Regions from separate parts of the Noviherbaspirillum agri genome, predicted to be linked through region 1. Evidence: predicted binding sites of a transcription regulator. Region 1 holds the regulator's gene; the other holds the start of a gene.
What was found. Region 1 encodes sigma-54, which starts transcription at its own class of promoters, with help from an activator protein. Its sites were predicted from a motif close to TGGCANGNAANCTGCTTT; they were not measured.

Region 1 (7,581 bases):
ATTACGATCGGCGAATGTCTCCTGGATGATCCGAGTCTCGTCAGCCGGCAAATAACTGGTCGGCGGGTCGCAATCGTTACCAACACCACTGTTGCCCCCCTCTACTTGGAAAGGCTGAGCAAGGCGCTTGTCGCAGCGGGCAAGCAGGTGACAAGTGTCGTCCTGCCGGATGGAGAGGAGGAAAAGAACTGGGGCAGCCTGATGCAGGTGTTCGACGTGCTCCTCTCTGAGAAATGCGACCGCAAGACGACCTTGGTTGCCTTGGGCGGAGGCGTCATCGGCGACTTGACCGGTTTTGGTGCTGCAACCTATATGCGCGGCGTGCCATTTGTGCAGGTGCCTACCACATTGCTGGCCCAGGTCGATTCGTCCGTGGGCGGCAAGACGGGAATCAACCACCCACTCGGGAAGAACATGATCGGCGCGTTTTACCAGCCGCAAGCGGTGATTGCTGATACGACCACCCTGAACACCTTGTCCGATCGAGAATTGTCCGCTGGCTTGGCCGAGGTGATCAAGCACGGTGCCATTATTGATGCGCACTTCTTCGATTGGATCGAGACCAACATTGCGAAGCTACTGGACCGAGAAACTACGGCAATCGCACATGCAATCCAGCGTTCATGCGAAATCAAGGCTGACGTCGTTCGGCAGGACGAGCGCGAGGGCGGGTTGCGTGCAATCCTCAATTTCGGTCACACCTTTGGCCATGCGATTGAGGCCGGTTTGGGATATGGCGAATGGCTGCATGGAGAAGCAGTCGGTTGCGGGATGGTCATGGCGGCAGACTTGTCGGAGCGACTTGGGTTTATTGACGAGGCAACGAGGAGCCGGGTAACCGAGCTCGTGCGGGCGGCCGGACTTCCGGTGGTCGCTCCTGACCTGGGTGTTGACCGCTGGCTGGAGTTGATGCAGGTCGACAAGAAGAATGAGGGCGGACAGATCAAGTTCATTCTTCTCAAACCGCTCGGAACTGCGGTGATCATGCCTGCACCGCAAGATGCACTACTCGCCACACTGAAGGCCTGCGTCGCGAAATGAACTTCGAAGCCCACCTCGCACCATATGCCGCCAGTTCTGCGGCATCGCGAGGGCGGCGCTTTCCTGAGGCGGCCCCTGCATCACGTACCGAGTTCCAGCGTGACCGGGACCGGATCATCCACTCGACCGCATTTCGCCGGCTCGAATACAAGACCCAGGTTTTCCTCAACCACGAGGGCGACCTCTTCCGGACTCGCCTGACCCACAGTATCGAAGTCGCACAGATCGCACGTTCCATCGCGCGTAACCTGCGCCTGAACGAAGACCTGGTTGAAGCGATCTCCCTTGCCCACGATCTCGGACACACACCGTTCGGACATGCTGGCCAGGAGGCGCTGAACGGGTGCATGAAGAATTATGGCGGCTTCGAACACAATCTTCAGAGCTTGCGAGTCGTAGACGAACTTGAGGAGCACTACGGTGCGTTTAACGGACTGAACCTCATGTTCGAAACACGCGAAGGCGTCCTCAAGCATTGTTCTGCGGCGAATGCAACCAGGCTGGGCGACATCGGTCAGCGTTTTATCGACAATAAGCAACCCACGCTGGAGGCGCAACTCACGAATCTGGCCGATGAGATCGCCTATAACAACCATGACATCGATGATGGTCTTCGGTCTGGGCTCCTTACAACTACCCAGTTGGGCGAAGTCGATTTCTGGGCGCGTCATCGTAGCGAGGTCGAGTCTGTCTACCCGGGAATCAACGGTCGGCGTGCTGTACATGAAACGATTCGTCGCATGATCAACGCATTGATTGTCGATCTCATCCAGACCTCACAAGCACGCATCCAGGAAGTTCAGCTAAAGCACGTCGACGATGTGCGCAATGCGCCACCGCTCATCGCTTTCTCGGACGAGATGCGCAAGGAAGCCGTGCTGCTCCAGCGATTCTTGCGCCAGAACCTTTATCAGCACTACCAGGTAAATCGCATGACGAGCAAGGCACGGCGGATCGTCAGGGAGCTGTTCGATGCCTTCATGCAGGAGCCGAGCTTGCTGCCGCTCGATTATCAGGTACACGCAAGCGACGGTGGCCCCGAACGCGAGCGCACCCAATCCCGGAAAGTCGCCGACTATATTGCCGGCATGACGGATCGGTATGCAATGCGCGAGCATCGCCGCTTGTTCATGATCGGCGAGATCTAATCAATCTTCTTGCCGAACCAAAGGTATGCCAGGCATCACGACTGCTGCCCAGCGTGCACTCTGTTTTTATTCGAGGTGACGCAACGGGTGCGCGTGAGCCGGCCAGGCGGGAGCGAAGAATTGGCTGACCATCTCTGGCGTGACATCGTTCAACGACTGCGGATTCCACTTCGGGGCATTGTCCTTGTCGATCACCACCGCACGAATACCTTCCAGAACCTCGCCGTGCTCGAAGCTACGCCGGACCATCGTGCGCTCCAGGCGCAGGCAATCGGCGACGCTCATGCTGGCACCAAGACGCAACTGCGCCAGGGTTACGCACATCATCAACGGCGATCGCTTGTTCATCACAGATAACGTCTTTTGCGCGAACTGGCTCGCATCTCCAGCCAGCGACGCGCAGATCGCACGAACATCATCATGGGCGAAATGCCTGTCGATTGCGTCGCGTTCGGTAGCCAGCATGCTCCTGGCCGGATCGGCCTGCGACCGGAACGGTTCTGCAAACGCCTGCACGGCCTGGCGAATGTCGCCTGCGGTGTGGGTTACCAACAGTTCCAGCAGTGCGGGCAGTTTCTCCACGGGTACGAACACATCCGCCAGGCCGGCGTAAAGCGCATCCGCTGCACTGATCGTTTCGCCCGTTACGCCAAGATATGCGCCAATCTGGCCGGGTGCCCGGGAAAGGAAATAACCCCCGCCGACATCAGGGAACAACCCGATGTTTACTTCGGGCATGGCCATCTTGGTACGTTCCGTCACGACGCGCATGCGATTGCCTGTCCCGGCTTGTGCCACGCCCATTCCGCCGCCCATCACGATGCCATCCATGAAGGCGATATAGGGCTTAGGATAATAGTGGATCAGGTGGTTGAGCGCATATTCCTCGGTGAAAAAGTCCTCGAGAAGTGCGCTGCGGCCTTTCGGTGTGCTCGATCCGGCTTCGTAGAAGAATCGGATATCGCCGCCGGCGCAGAATGCCCTTTCGCTGGTGCTGTTGATCACAACCGCGTGAATGGTCTCGTCGGCACGCCAGGCGAGCAAGGCTTTCGTCATCGACCGGATCATGTCGAGTGAAAGCGAATTCAGAGCCTTGGGGCGGTCCAGGGTAATAAAGCCTGTTTTGTTCTTGACGGAGAGTTGGACGAGGTCAGTCATGTCGGAGCATTTTCATCAATGAAGGTCGGGCTATTTTATCGAGAATGGAAAAGGCAAGCAGTCGCTGCACTGACATTTTGCATTTGGTGCTTGTGCGCTTGTCGTCAGGCTCGCGACAACAAAAAGAAAAAGGGGCATCGAATCAAGCCTCTCGCTTAACCTGTTGAAAGCGGTTGATTGACCGGGCAAATAGCCCCGTAAGTTCAACGACTTACGGGGCTTTCTGTTTGTCGAACTCAATCACGCCAGAGGATGCTGAACCTAGCCCGGCTCCAATGGTGCTCAAAAGGGTCGACGCTGAACTCACAGCAGGCGCACGGCGTCTGTTGCGGATAAAGTTCAGCGAGCCCCGCTGATTTCCAAGGCACAGATTATCGTTTTGGCCGGTCGGAAGGTTCCTGCAGTTCGCTTATACCCCTGCATTCGCCGCAGCACCTTGGCGACCCCGACCAATGAAAAAAGGCCGCATCCTTGCGAATGCGGCCCTTCAATCAGCCTTTGGCTATCCCAAAACCTTCAACAGGTTAAGCGAGGGGCTTGGCATCGAATGCCCCTTTGCTTATCCGCCGATTGCCACTCGCGCGACTTGCTCAGGTCGCCGCAGGTTGCTCTACCATGCGCTTGATGCCTTCGTGCTGATGATCCTGGACCTTGGTCTTGTACTTGAGAACCTGGCGGTCCAGCTTGTCGACCAGCAGATCGATCGCAGCATAGAGGTCTTCGGCAAAGCTCTCCACATGAATCACATTTCCTCTCAAACGCAGGTTGACCTCGGCACGCTGTCGTTTCTCCTTCTCTGACGGTTTTTCAACACCCAAGATGACTGCAACATCAATGACATGATCGAAATGACGTCTGATTCGCTCCAGCTTCGTATTCACATACTCGCGAATAGAAGGGGTCAGTTCGAGATGATGTCCACTGATTATCAGATTCATACAGCGCTCCTATGGATAGTGTCGCTGGCGGTTCGCAACGTGCCCGATTGCATCTCCGCGTAGCAGGCTACGCCGGAACACAGCAACAAAGACAACACTACAACACGATAATTACAGGGATTTTCGCAGGTTGACTGGAGGGATCTTGAGAGCTTCGCGGTACTTCGCCACCGTGCGCCGCGCGACGACCATGCCTTGTTCTCCCAACATGTCTGCGATTTTGCTGTCAGAGAATGGATTCTTTGGGTCTTCTGCTCCTATCAATTGTTTGATCAGTGCGCGAATCGCGGTTGATGAAGCTTCTCCCCCCGCTTCGGTCGCCACATGGCTGCCGAAAAAGTACTTCAACTCGAACATGCCGTGAGGGGTGAGCATGTATTTCTGAGTTGTCACGCGAGAAATAGTGCTCTCGTGTAAGCCCAGTGTATCAGCAATTTCACGCAAGACAAGAGGGCGCATCGCCACTGCGCCATGCGAGAAAAAGTTGCGCTGTCGATCCACAATCGCCTGGGCCACACGCAGGATCGTGTCGAAACGCTGGCGCATGTTTTTGATGAGCCATTTCGCTTCTTGAAGCTGCGAAGTAAGCGATCCCTCACCTTTGTTTTGCTTCAGGATATTCGCGTACAAGGCATTCACACGCAGCCGGGGCATGACGTCATGGTTGAGCATCACCTGCCAACCGTTCTTCGTGCGCTTGACGATCACATCGGGAACGACATAGTCCGACGTGTCGGATGCGAACAAGGCACCTGGATGTGGATTGCACTGCTTGATCACATGCTGTGCCTCGCGCAGGTCTTCCTCATCGCAGTCGAGAACTTTCTTCAGCTTGTTGAAATCGCGCTGGGCAAACAAGGCAAGATGGTTCTCGACGATGTCCAGCGCGCGGCGCCGCGTCACCAGTGGCACCTTGGGGAAGCGCCTAATTTGGATTGCCAAGCATTCGGAGGCATTGCGCGCGCCCACACCAGCAGGCTCGAAGCTCTGCAACAATTTCAGTGCGACCGACAACTCCTCCGGCTCGACCTCCAGCTCTTCCGGCAAGCGTGCATGGATTTCTTCCAGCGACTCTTCGAGATAGCCATTGTCATTCAACGCATCTATGATCAGTTCCACCAACCCACGGTCACGTGGCTCGCGTACGGTTACCCGCATCTGCTCCAGCAGGTGTTCACGCAGCGTCGTTTCATGTGCTTCGAGCTGCGGACGGGCTTCATCATCTTCCGGTGCTTTCGATGTACGAGCCACATCGTCAAAGCTCCATTCATTTTCACTGGCGGATGTCCCTTCGGAGGCATCGTTGCCCGCAAAAGCAGCTTCTGTTTCGTCGGCGCCGGACGAGCCGTTGGCATCCGTCACTGGCACATCGCCGCTGCTCGTTGTTCCGGGGCTGATCGCGCCATCAGCAAGCAGGCGCACAGAATGATCAAGAGGATCATCGACCCGCTCGAGGAGCGGATTGTCGGACAGGATTTGTTCCAGCTCCTGATGCAGCTCCAGCGTCGACAGTTGCAGCAGGCGTATCGACTGCTGCAACTGGGGCGTCAGTGCCAGATGTTGCGAGATGCGAAGTTGGAGTGTCTGTTTCATGCCTGTTTGGTTCTTCCTTACATCCGGAAGTGCTCACCCAAATATACGCGCCGTACGGACTCGTTCGCAATGATGTCGTCCGGTCTGCCGCTGGCCAGGACCGAGCCCTGATTGATGATATAGGCGCGGTCGCAAATGCCAAGTGTTTCACGCACGTTGTGGTCGGTAATGAGCACTCCGATCCCGCGCTCCTTCAGAAAGCGTACGATACGTTGGATCTCGATGACAGCAATTGGGTCCACCCCGGCGAAAGGTTCATCCAGCAGTACGAACCGAGGGTTGGTTGCCAGCGCGCGTGCAATTTCCACGCGCCGCCGTTCTCCGCCTGATAGCGACAAGGCCTGGTTCTCGCGCAAACGCTCAATCTGCAGGTCGGCCAGCAAGTCGTTCAGGCGCTTGTCAATTTCGGCACGGTTTAGCGGCTTGCCGTTGACACGTTGCAGTTCCAGTACCGCCCGGATGTTTTCCTCGACGGTCAGCTTGCGGAATACCGATGCTTCCTGCGGCAAATAGGACAAGCCAAGCGTGGCACGCCGGTGAATCGGCAGGCGCGAGATCGCCGTCCCATCGAGATTGATTTCTCCTGCATCGGACGGTACCAAGCCGACAATCATGTAAAAGGACGTTGTCTTGCCGGCGCCATTGGGGCCCAGCAGGCCGACGACTTCGCCACTTTCCACCTGAAGCGATACATCATGCACCACCTGACGAGAGCCGTAACTCTTCTGCAAGCCGCTGACGGCCAGTGTGCTTGTCATGTCATTGATCCTTTGACTCGGTGCGCGGCTGGATCGTCGCCTTGATCCGACCGCCACCCGGCTTGCTTTCGCCGGTTGCCGTGTTGTTGACCGTGAAGAACTCGGCGCGGCTGTCATATGAAATGAATTCGCCTTCCACTTCATCGGTCGGCTTGCTGCCTTCGAGGCGACGAATCATCGCCTTGGAAAACAGTTTCACGATTTCCGTCTTGCCATCATATTCGATACGTTCTGCGTGTCCCTCAACCCATTGGTTAGGGCCGGCATCGCGTTTTTGGCGGAACGTCGCAAGTCCGCCGGCCGGTGCAAGGAGAGTGGCGAACTGATAGCCGGCCGGATCCTGCGTCACAATCATCTTGTGTGCTCGCATGGTTAATGTGCCTCGGGTAAGAACCACATTGCCGGTGAATGTATTGATCTGTTTTACGTCGTCGTAAGCCATCTGATCGGCCTCGACATTGGTTGGCTTGTCGGAGTCGGCTTTCTCAGCGTGTGCGTTGCCGGTGGCAACGGCCGTCAGCATCAACAGCAACAAGAAAAAACGTTTCATGAACAATCTCGAAAGTGATGCATCAAGTTATATCGGATTAACGCAACGGGGCTTGATACGTGCCATGAACATTGCTTGTCAAACGTAGTTCGCGCGTCGCGTTATTCACATACATGCCGGTGCCGGTCAGTTTTGATTGGCCTAGCGTGATTTCCGCAGGCTTATCCGTCTTGACAACATCGTCATCGGGCAATAAAAGCAGGTAATCCGATGCAACATGCATCGGCTCAACATCTGGAGCTGCCGGGCGATCGAGATGCACGTTGTCATACATATGCACCTCGCTGCTGTCGCTGTTGATCGTTGCACGATCCGAGCGCAGGGTTATCGGCGGATTCGCCTTGTTCAAATTGCTTACCACCGGCTGAACGATGTCGTAGGAGTCGTCTAGTGGA
Region 2 (7,581 bases), on a different contig from region 1:
TGCTAATGAATGACATGCCGAATGGTGACGTTGGCAGCTCCCTTGAGCAATACAGCCCAGCTACGCGCGCACACGTATAATTCGTGTATGACCAACGATGTCAACCTCGAATTCTCCGCGAAGACAGATACCGGGCGAGTGCGTCTTCAAAACGAAGATTGTGTCGCAATCTGCCCGGAGTATGGACTCGCCATTCTTGCCGACGGTATGGGCGGGTACAGCGCGGGCGAGGTTGCGAGTCGCATTGCCGTCGATGCCGTTATATCAATACTGGAGCGGAGGCTTGCAGGGTCGCGCGCGGCGGTCGCGGATTCGCGTCCTGTACAAGCAATCGCACAACTGCTCGATGAAGCAATTCATGCTGCAAATGGGGCGGTCTTGGAGGCCGCTGACACCCAACCGAAATACGCTGGCATGGGAACAACAATCGTTGCCGCTGTGATTCGCGACGGCAGAATCACGATCGCACATGTTGGCGACTCACGCGCATATCGCTATCGCGCTGGAAAGTTAGTACAGCTCACAAGGGATCATTCTTTGCTTCAGGAGCAGATTGATGCGGGCCTCATTGAACCTAAATGGGTTCGATTCGCACAAAACAAGAACCTCGTTACGCGCGCCGTCGGTGTTGACGCCGAAATGGATGTTGAAGTTCATGACTATGATGCACAACCGGATGACGTATATCTCCTGTGTTCGGACGGTCTTTCAGACATGCTGATGTCCGAGGAAATCGAAGAAATCCTGTCCCGCCAAGCCGGCACCTTGAAATCCCGATGTGAGTCCCTTGTTAAGCAGGCAAATTACAATGGAGGATATGACAACATATCAGTCGTTCTCATCAACCTGCAATCATCGCAGCAAGAACAGCCGTGTTTCCTGGGACGCGTCTGGAGCTGGATTTCTTAAAATGAAGCCGATCTCGCAGCAGGCAATTGCACGCCTTGCCATCGCAAGCCCCGAAGGTGTCGTACATGAGTTTCTCGTCGAAGAGGGCACCATTTCCATCGGACGGGCACCTTATAACAAACTGGTGATCGAGGATCCGGCCATAAGCGGTGAGCATGCGGCTATTACGTTCGTGCAGGGTGAAATGATCCTGGAAGATATGGACAGTACGAATGGCACGCAAGTCAATGGGCAGCCGGTCAAAAAACACTTTCTCCAAGATGGTGATCTTGTCGCGTTGGGCCGTTATACCGTGCGCTATGTACGGCTGCCCTTACGTGATTCGACCGAGAGGTGATTGCTACGAGCGCAGGGCGACGTGCACTCCCGGTCACGCATTCACTCCTCTGACTTTTTACGGGGAGGCGGACGGCGAGGCGCGGTTTCTTCGAGCTTCGACAACAGTGCGGCGAGCGAGAATTTTGTTTGCAAACATATAAAAGCTACCGGAAGCACGAGACGGCACACAATATTGCTTTTAAAAATTGAGCGCACAGGAAATCTAAGATGAAGCAGTTTTGGGCTGCGTCGCGCTGATACATCAATATAGTGACAATCGGGGATCCAAGTCCAACCTTGGGACAGAACTGACAATTTAGGGTGGTTCTAGCGAGCTCTCCAGAACGTGGCGAACGTGAAGTGACAAAAAGCGTCATGGAGTCGACAAAAACTATCACTCCCAAGTTTCGCAACCCACATTAATACGCAGGTTTCCGGCTGGCACGGTCATTGCTCATTAGGAACCGTGGCAGGAGGCTGCCAAATTTCCAAAAAAGGGAGAAGCAAATGAAAGTCATGAAAAAAGTCCAACAAGGTTTTACCCTGATCGAACTGATGATCGTCGTAGCGATTATCGGTATTCTGGCAGCTGTTGCTCTGCCGGCTTATCAGGATTACACGGTGCGTGCGCGCGTTTCAGAAGTCGTACTGGCGGCGTCGACATGTCGTACCGGGATTACTGATGCTGTCTCAAATGCGACGGGTGCTGACGTTTCCGATATTCTGCCCGAAGTTTGCAGCGTAACGGCAACCAAGATGGTGACATCCGGCTCCTCCGATGAAAATGGTGTAATTACCATCGTCGCTAACGAAGCCAACTTGGGGTCAAGCGAAATTGATGCAACTCATAATGCCATCTCCTTGGTGCCATACGTCGGCGCAACCGCACTGGTCGGCACCACAGACGGTCAGAAGACAATCACCGAATGGAAGTGCGGTCCTGCTGCTACCAACCCGTTGCCGTCGAAATTCCTGCCGGGTTCTTGCAAGTCGACCAGCTAATTTAGTCTGATCTTGCTGATAGAAATGACCGCTGCGGCGGTCATTTCTATTTCTGAAGGCGATACGATGGCGGCGAGGGGGATTCCTGATGTTCATTGTTCCGTTCCGTTCCGCAATAATTGAGGGCACGACAGGATACGCATCGTGATAAACATGATTCATTGGAAACAACGTTTCAATGCTGCGGCCATTCACCTGTTAGCAAGTTTGCTGATAGGGATTTCGGCGGCGACTTTGGTATTTGCAGTCTGGTACCCGTACCCTTACAGCGAGGTGTCCGGCGGGCGCGAGTTGTTCAAGTTGCTGGTCGTGGTCGATGTGATATTGGGGCCGCTCATAACCTTTGCCATATTTAACAAGACCAAGCCGTTGAAAGAATTGCGCCGCGACTTATCGATAGTCGTTCTGCTGCAGTTGGCTGCATTGTGTTATGGCCTTTGGACGGTTTTTGTTGCACGTCCGGTGTACCTAGTGTTTGAACTGGATCGCTTCCGGGTAGTACACGCAGTGGACGTGTCTGAAGAATTGTTGCACAAAGCCCCCGTCGGATTGACAACGTTGCCCATGTTCGGACACGGATTGTTGGCGGTGCGTCCTTTTACCAGCGCGGCAGAGAGTGCTGAGGCAACTATAGCGGCGTTGCAGGGGGTGGATTTGGGCACGCGGCCTGATCTTTGGCAGCCCTATCCGGAGGCGGCCAGCCGGGTACGTAGGTCAGCTAAACCTGGAACGGAATTAATCGCCCGCTTTCCGGATCATGCCAAGACAATTGACGAAGCGCTCAAAAAAACCGGTCGCTCCATAGACAATCTGTTGAGTATGCCGCTTGTCAGCCGTAAGTTCTTCTGGACGGTGTTGCTTGATGCGCAAACCCTCGAGGTGGTAGGTTTTGTTCCATTGGACTCTTTTTAAGGGAAAAAGGCGGAGCCTTATCACAAGGGGCACATGCAGGTCCGTAATATCTAGAAAAACTGGAAGGTGCCGCCTACCATATGCCGTCTATCACCTAGACGCTGGCGGCCAAACAACCAGTTCGCCATTCGGTTCGGCGAGCAATTTCCGAAAGTCGTGCACCGGGACTTTTTAATAGACCCTCACCACGCAGAACGTCTGACTGCAGCTCTACTTCGTGCCGTTCTGAAATTGCCAATCTCCAGACTTCCCGCCGCGCTTTTCCGTTACCCTAACACTCTCGATTACCATACTTCGATCCACTGCTTTGCACATATCATAAATAGTAAGCAGCCCGATCTGTACGGCGGTTAGTGCCTCCATCTCCACCCCGGTCTTGCCGTAAGTTTCAACTTGCGACGTGCAAATGACTTGCAACTGCGCCGTGTCGACCTCAAATTCGGCTGTCACGCGCGTGATTGCCAGCGGATGACAAAGCGGAATCAGATCACTCGTTCTTTTCGCCCCCATGATCGCCGCGATTCTCGCAATCCCGAGGACATCCCCCTTTTTCGCCGTGCCGGACTGAATAATGTCCAGTGTCTCTTTTTTCATCCGAATCGCTCCTGTCGCCACTGCAATACGGCGCGTATCGCTCTTTGCGCCCACGTCAACCATGTGCGCTTGCCCCGTTGCGTCGAAATGCGTCAAGCTGTCATTAGGAGGGGCGCTCATCTCTTTTTCGTTTTCGCTTGCCATGGTCTTTGCCTGCAATGGTTTCGTAGTGATTGTCAGTGGAGGGGTATCATAGCACCGTGAAATCCAAATCCATTCAGCTCATTCCACTTTCGATAATGCGCCGTGCCCGTATTGTGGTCGTTGCTATTGCGTCAGCAATTTCATTTTCCGTTCAACCCTCGGTGTCCGGGGCTCAAAACCTCCCCAGCCTGGGCGACACCGAGCGCGAAGCCCTTTCGCCGCTCATGGAGCGCCGCTTGGGTGAGCAGATCATGCATAGCATCCGGCGCGACCGGGATTATCTGGACGATGCGCCTGTTACTGAATACCTGAACAATTTCGGCGTCAGTCTACTCTCCGTTCGCCCGGAAACACGTGGCGAAGCCGACTATGACTACTTCTTCTTCGCTGTGCGCGACCCGATACTGAATGCGTTTGCGTTGCCTGGTGGATTTATCGGTGTGCATTCTGCGTTGATCCTTGCGGCGCAGAATGAGTCCGAGCTGGCTTCCGTTCTCTCGCATGAAATCGGGCACGTCGCGCAGCGGCATATTGCGCGGATGCTGGGCAAGCAACGGCAGGATTCGCTGATTCCACTGGCCGGCGCAGTTCTCGCCGCGCTTGCTGCGCGGTCGAGTCCGGATGCGTCGGCGGCGCTGCTGCTTGGCGGGCAGGGGATGGCTCTGCAGCGACAGTTGAATTTCAGCCGCGATGCCGAACGTGAAGCCGATCGTATCGGGTTGCAGATCATGAAGGAGGCAGGTTTCGAAACGGCAGGGATGATTGCCTTCTTCGGGCGGATGCAGACGGCGACGCGTGCGTACACAGATTCCGCGCCAGTCTATCTGCGCTCGCATCCGCTGACGACGGAGCGGATCGCGGACATCGAAGCAAGGACGCGAGACCAGCGTTACCGGCAGCGTGCCGACAGTCTCGACTTCCATTTGATTCGCGCACGAGTGCGAGTACTGCAGGACCTATCTCCACAGGGATTGCGAAGCGCAAACTCTGCATTCGAGGCGCAACTGCATCAGAAGAATCGTGCCCAGGTGGCTGGGGCGAAATATGGTCAGGCCTTTATCGCCTTCAGGCAGGGGGCGCACGCAAAGGCGCAGGAGTTGCTGCGGGATGCGTATGCGGCGGCACAAGGACCGTCTGCACCTGTCCATAATCCGGTGCTGACGAGTCTCGGGATCGATATCAGACTTGCTTCAAATGATGTGCAAGAAGCGCTGAAAGAGGCAGAGTCGGCGCGGGCCAGATTTCCGCTGTCCCGAGGTATCGCTCGCCAGTACGCAGATGCGTTGATGGCGGCGGGGCGTTATGACGATGCGGTGGCCTATCTGCGGGACCAAGTGCAGTTGTATCGCCAAGAGCCAAAGTTGCAGGACATGCTGGCCAAGGCCTATGCGGCGCAGGGAAAGCAGGCTTTGCAGCACCTTGCGCTCGCCGAATCCTACGCACTGAAGGGAAGCCTGCCGGCGGCAATCGACCAGTTGGGGATTGCACGCCGGGCGTCGGACGCTTCGTTTTACGATCAGGCAGTCATCGATGCGCGTGAACGTGAGTTCAAGGCGCGCTGGCTCGAGGAGTTGAAGGAAGGTCGTCAGGAACCCTGATGGCATCCAAGCCAATGCCGCTGCAGCGTTGCTGTCTCTCCAGCGTCCCCACCGTACAATCACGTCGATTGCCATCGGCCATTTCCCGGTCGTTCCCAACAGGGCGGCCTGAGCGATTCAGGTCGCGTCGGGCTGAGGTGCCGTCATGAATCCAAATTGGCTCGCTGCGGCGTCGCGCCGGATCGGGCGAACAGGAAGAAGTTTGCCGGCGTAATCGAAGGCAAGGTCCGGGACACGATCCGGCTGCTCAAGCCATGCCAGGAGTTGATCTTCGCTGGCAGGTTTTCCAGAAATGCAGAGCCGCGGAAGACATTGCGCCATATCCCGGTCGTCCATCAGCGCGACAACCTCACCGCGCTGCACCAGCAACTGGCCAGTCTCCGTGAGCCATGCGGAATCAAATGACGAAAGGGCTTCACCGGTGTGGAGGATGAAGCTGCCTGTCGCATCGGTCCGGGCGATGTAGGGTGTCGCTTCCAGATTGACATACACCCGCTGGGGGCCGTTCTGAAAGTACCAGCGGCCTTGGGCGTCATGCAGGTAATTGCGATTGATGAAACCAACAAGTGCCGGATTGGTGATTTTGTCCCCGGCGAGCTTCAGTGCCTGAGTACGTTCGTCGCACATGCGCCAGTTGCCGCGGGCATCCAGCGCAAGCCAGCCATAGCAGTGCGGGACATTTGGCCATTTCGCCATGGCCTGTTTGACGATCTCATCCATTTTGCATGTCCATGTGTTCCGATCCTTCAACTCGCGGCCTGCAGGAAATGCAGCATGCGTTGAGGCAGCCAGTCGATACGTCCCGGCAGGCCGCCTACGGCAAAGCCGACGTGGCCACCTTGTTCAGGATACTCCAGTGTGACGCGTGCCGAGGCCGTTAGCGGCAAATGCTGCGCGGGTAAGAACGGATCGTTCTTTGCGTTGAGCACGAGCGTAGGTACGGTGATATCCGATAGCACATGCTTTGCACTGGCGCGATGCCAATAGTCATCCGTATCGCGAAAACCATGCAAGGGCGCAGTGACGATATTGTCGAACTCGTAAAGGTTTCGCGCACGCAGCATGGTTTCGCGGTCAAACAATTGCGGAAACTGTTTCAGCTTTTGCAGGCACTTCGGCTTGAGTGTTTGCAGAAATATGCGGGTGTACACCATGTTCAGCCCGCGCGACAGTGCCGCACCTCCACTGGCGAGGTCGAGCGGTGCAGAAATGGCGCAGGCGGCATCGACGATATCGGCCTGATGCTGCGACTCGCCGAGCCAGCGCAACAAGGCGTTGCCACCGAGGGAGACACCGCAGACGTAGAATTTTCCGCCAGATGTGCGGCGCTCGGCATGGAGGCGTCGGACTACCCAATCCACTTCCACTGCATCGCCGGAATGATAAAAGCGCGGCGCGTGGTTGAGTTCTCCCGAGCAGCCGCGAAAATGTGGAACTGCACCCGACCAGCCCATTGCGCTGACCCTGGACATGAGTGAGCGTGCGTAATGGCTGTCGGATGAGCCCTCCAGGCCGTGGAAGAGGACGACAAACGGCTGCCCCGGAGTCCCGTCGACGAAATCAATGTCGATGAAATCGCCGTCCGGCGTCTGCCATCGCTCGCGCCGATAGGCGACCTTCGGCCTGGCGATGCATGTGGCAGGGTAGATCGTTTGCAGATGCCCACCGGGCAGCCAGGAGGGGGCCGTGTACTTCATCGATGCCGGTTCAATGCAAGAGGGCCGATACGCTGATGTCCGCGGGCGCTTCACCAGGCACGACAGAGGCATGATGCGTCACGATGCGCCAGCCACGGGGCGTCTTCATGTAGACGTTCGTGGCGAGAATGTGGATATCTTGCTGGCGCGATGCGGTGCGATGGACCTCTTCAATGATGTTGTGAATCGAGGTCATCATGTTTTGCGTGACGTGCAGCTGGACGGGGCGGATATGCACGCCGCCTTTTTCGAAGATCGATTCCCATGCGGCACGAATCGAGGAATGCCCCACAAGCCGCGGCGCACCCGGATGGATGCATACGATATCGTCATCTTCTGCCCACAGGGCCATCACGGCATCGACATCGGCACGGCTGATTGCCTCATAGAATGCGGCCTCTGTTTCT

Region 2: ACYVIA_RS03185 (pilin) is a predicted target of sigma-54. The motif match lies at 1,667-1,684, and genes of this name have one in related genera.

What each region holds. Positions count from the first base shown of each region.
Region 1 is NZ_BAAGWA010000005.1:232,379-239,959, forward strand. Features, by position in the region: partial or broken gene aroKB (bifunctional shikimate kinase/3-dehydroquinate synthase AroKB) at 1-1,041, shown strand, start outside; gene ACYVIA_RS11710 (deoxyguanosinetriphosphate triphosphohydrolase) at 1,038-2,189, shown strand; gene ACYVIA_RS11715 (enoyl-CoA hydratase/isomerase family protein) at 2,256-3,347, opposite strand; gene hpf (ribosome hibernation-promoting factor, HPF/YfiA family) at 3,938-4,285, opposite strand; gene ACYVIA_RS11725 (RNA polymerase factor sigma-54) at 4,397-5,878, opposite strand; gene lptB (LPS export ABC transporter ATP-binding protein) at 5,896-6,636, opposite strand; gene lptA (lipopolysaccharide transport periplasmic protein LptA) at 6,638-7,186, opposite strand; gene lptC (LPS export ABC transporter periplasmic protein LptC) at 7,224-7,581, opposite strand, start outside.
Region 2 is NZ_BAAGWA010000002.1:97,625-105,205, reverse strand. Features, by position in the region: gene ACYVIA_RS03195 (Stp1/IreP family PP2C-type Ser/Thr phosphatase) at 88-909, shown strand; gene ACYVIA_RS03190 (FHA domain-containing protein) at 911-1,246, shown strand; gene ACYVIA_RS03185 (pilin) at 1,735-2,229, shown strand; gene tfpZ (TfpX/TfpZ family type IV pilin accessory protein) at 2,383-3,141, shown strand; gene moaC (cyclic pyranopterin monophosphate synthase MoaC) at 3,352-3,879, opposite strand; gene ACYVIA_RS03170 (M48 family metalloprotease) at 3,975-5,477, shown strand; gene ACYVIA_RS03165 (DUF2946 family protein) at 5,595-6,197, opposite strand; gene ACYVIA_RS03160 (YheT family hydrolase) at 6,224-7,174, opposite strand; gene ACYVIA_RS03155 (YybH family protein) at 7,185-7,581, opposite strand, start outside.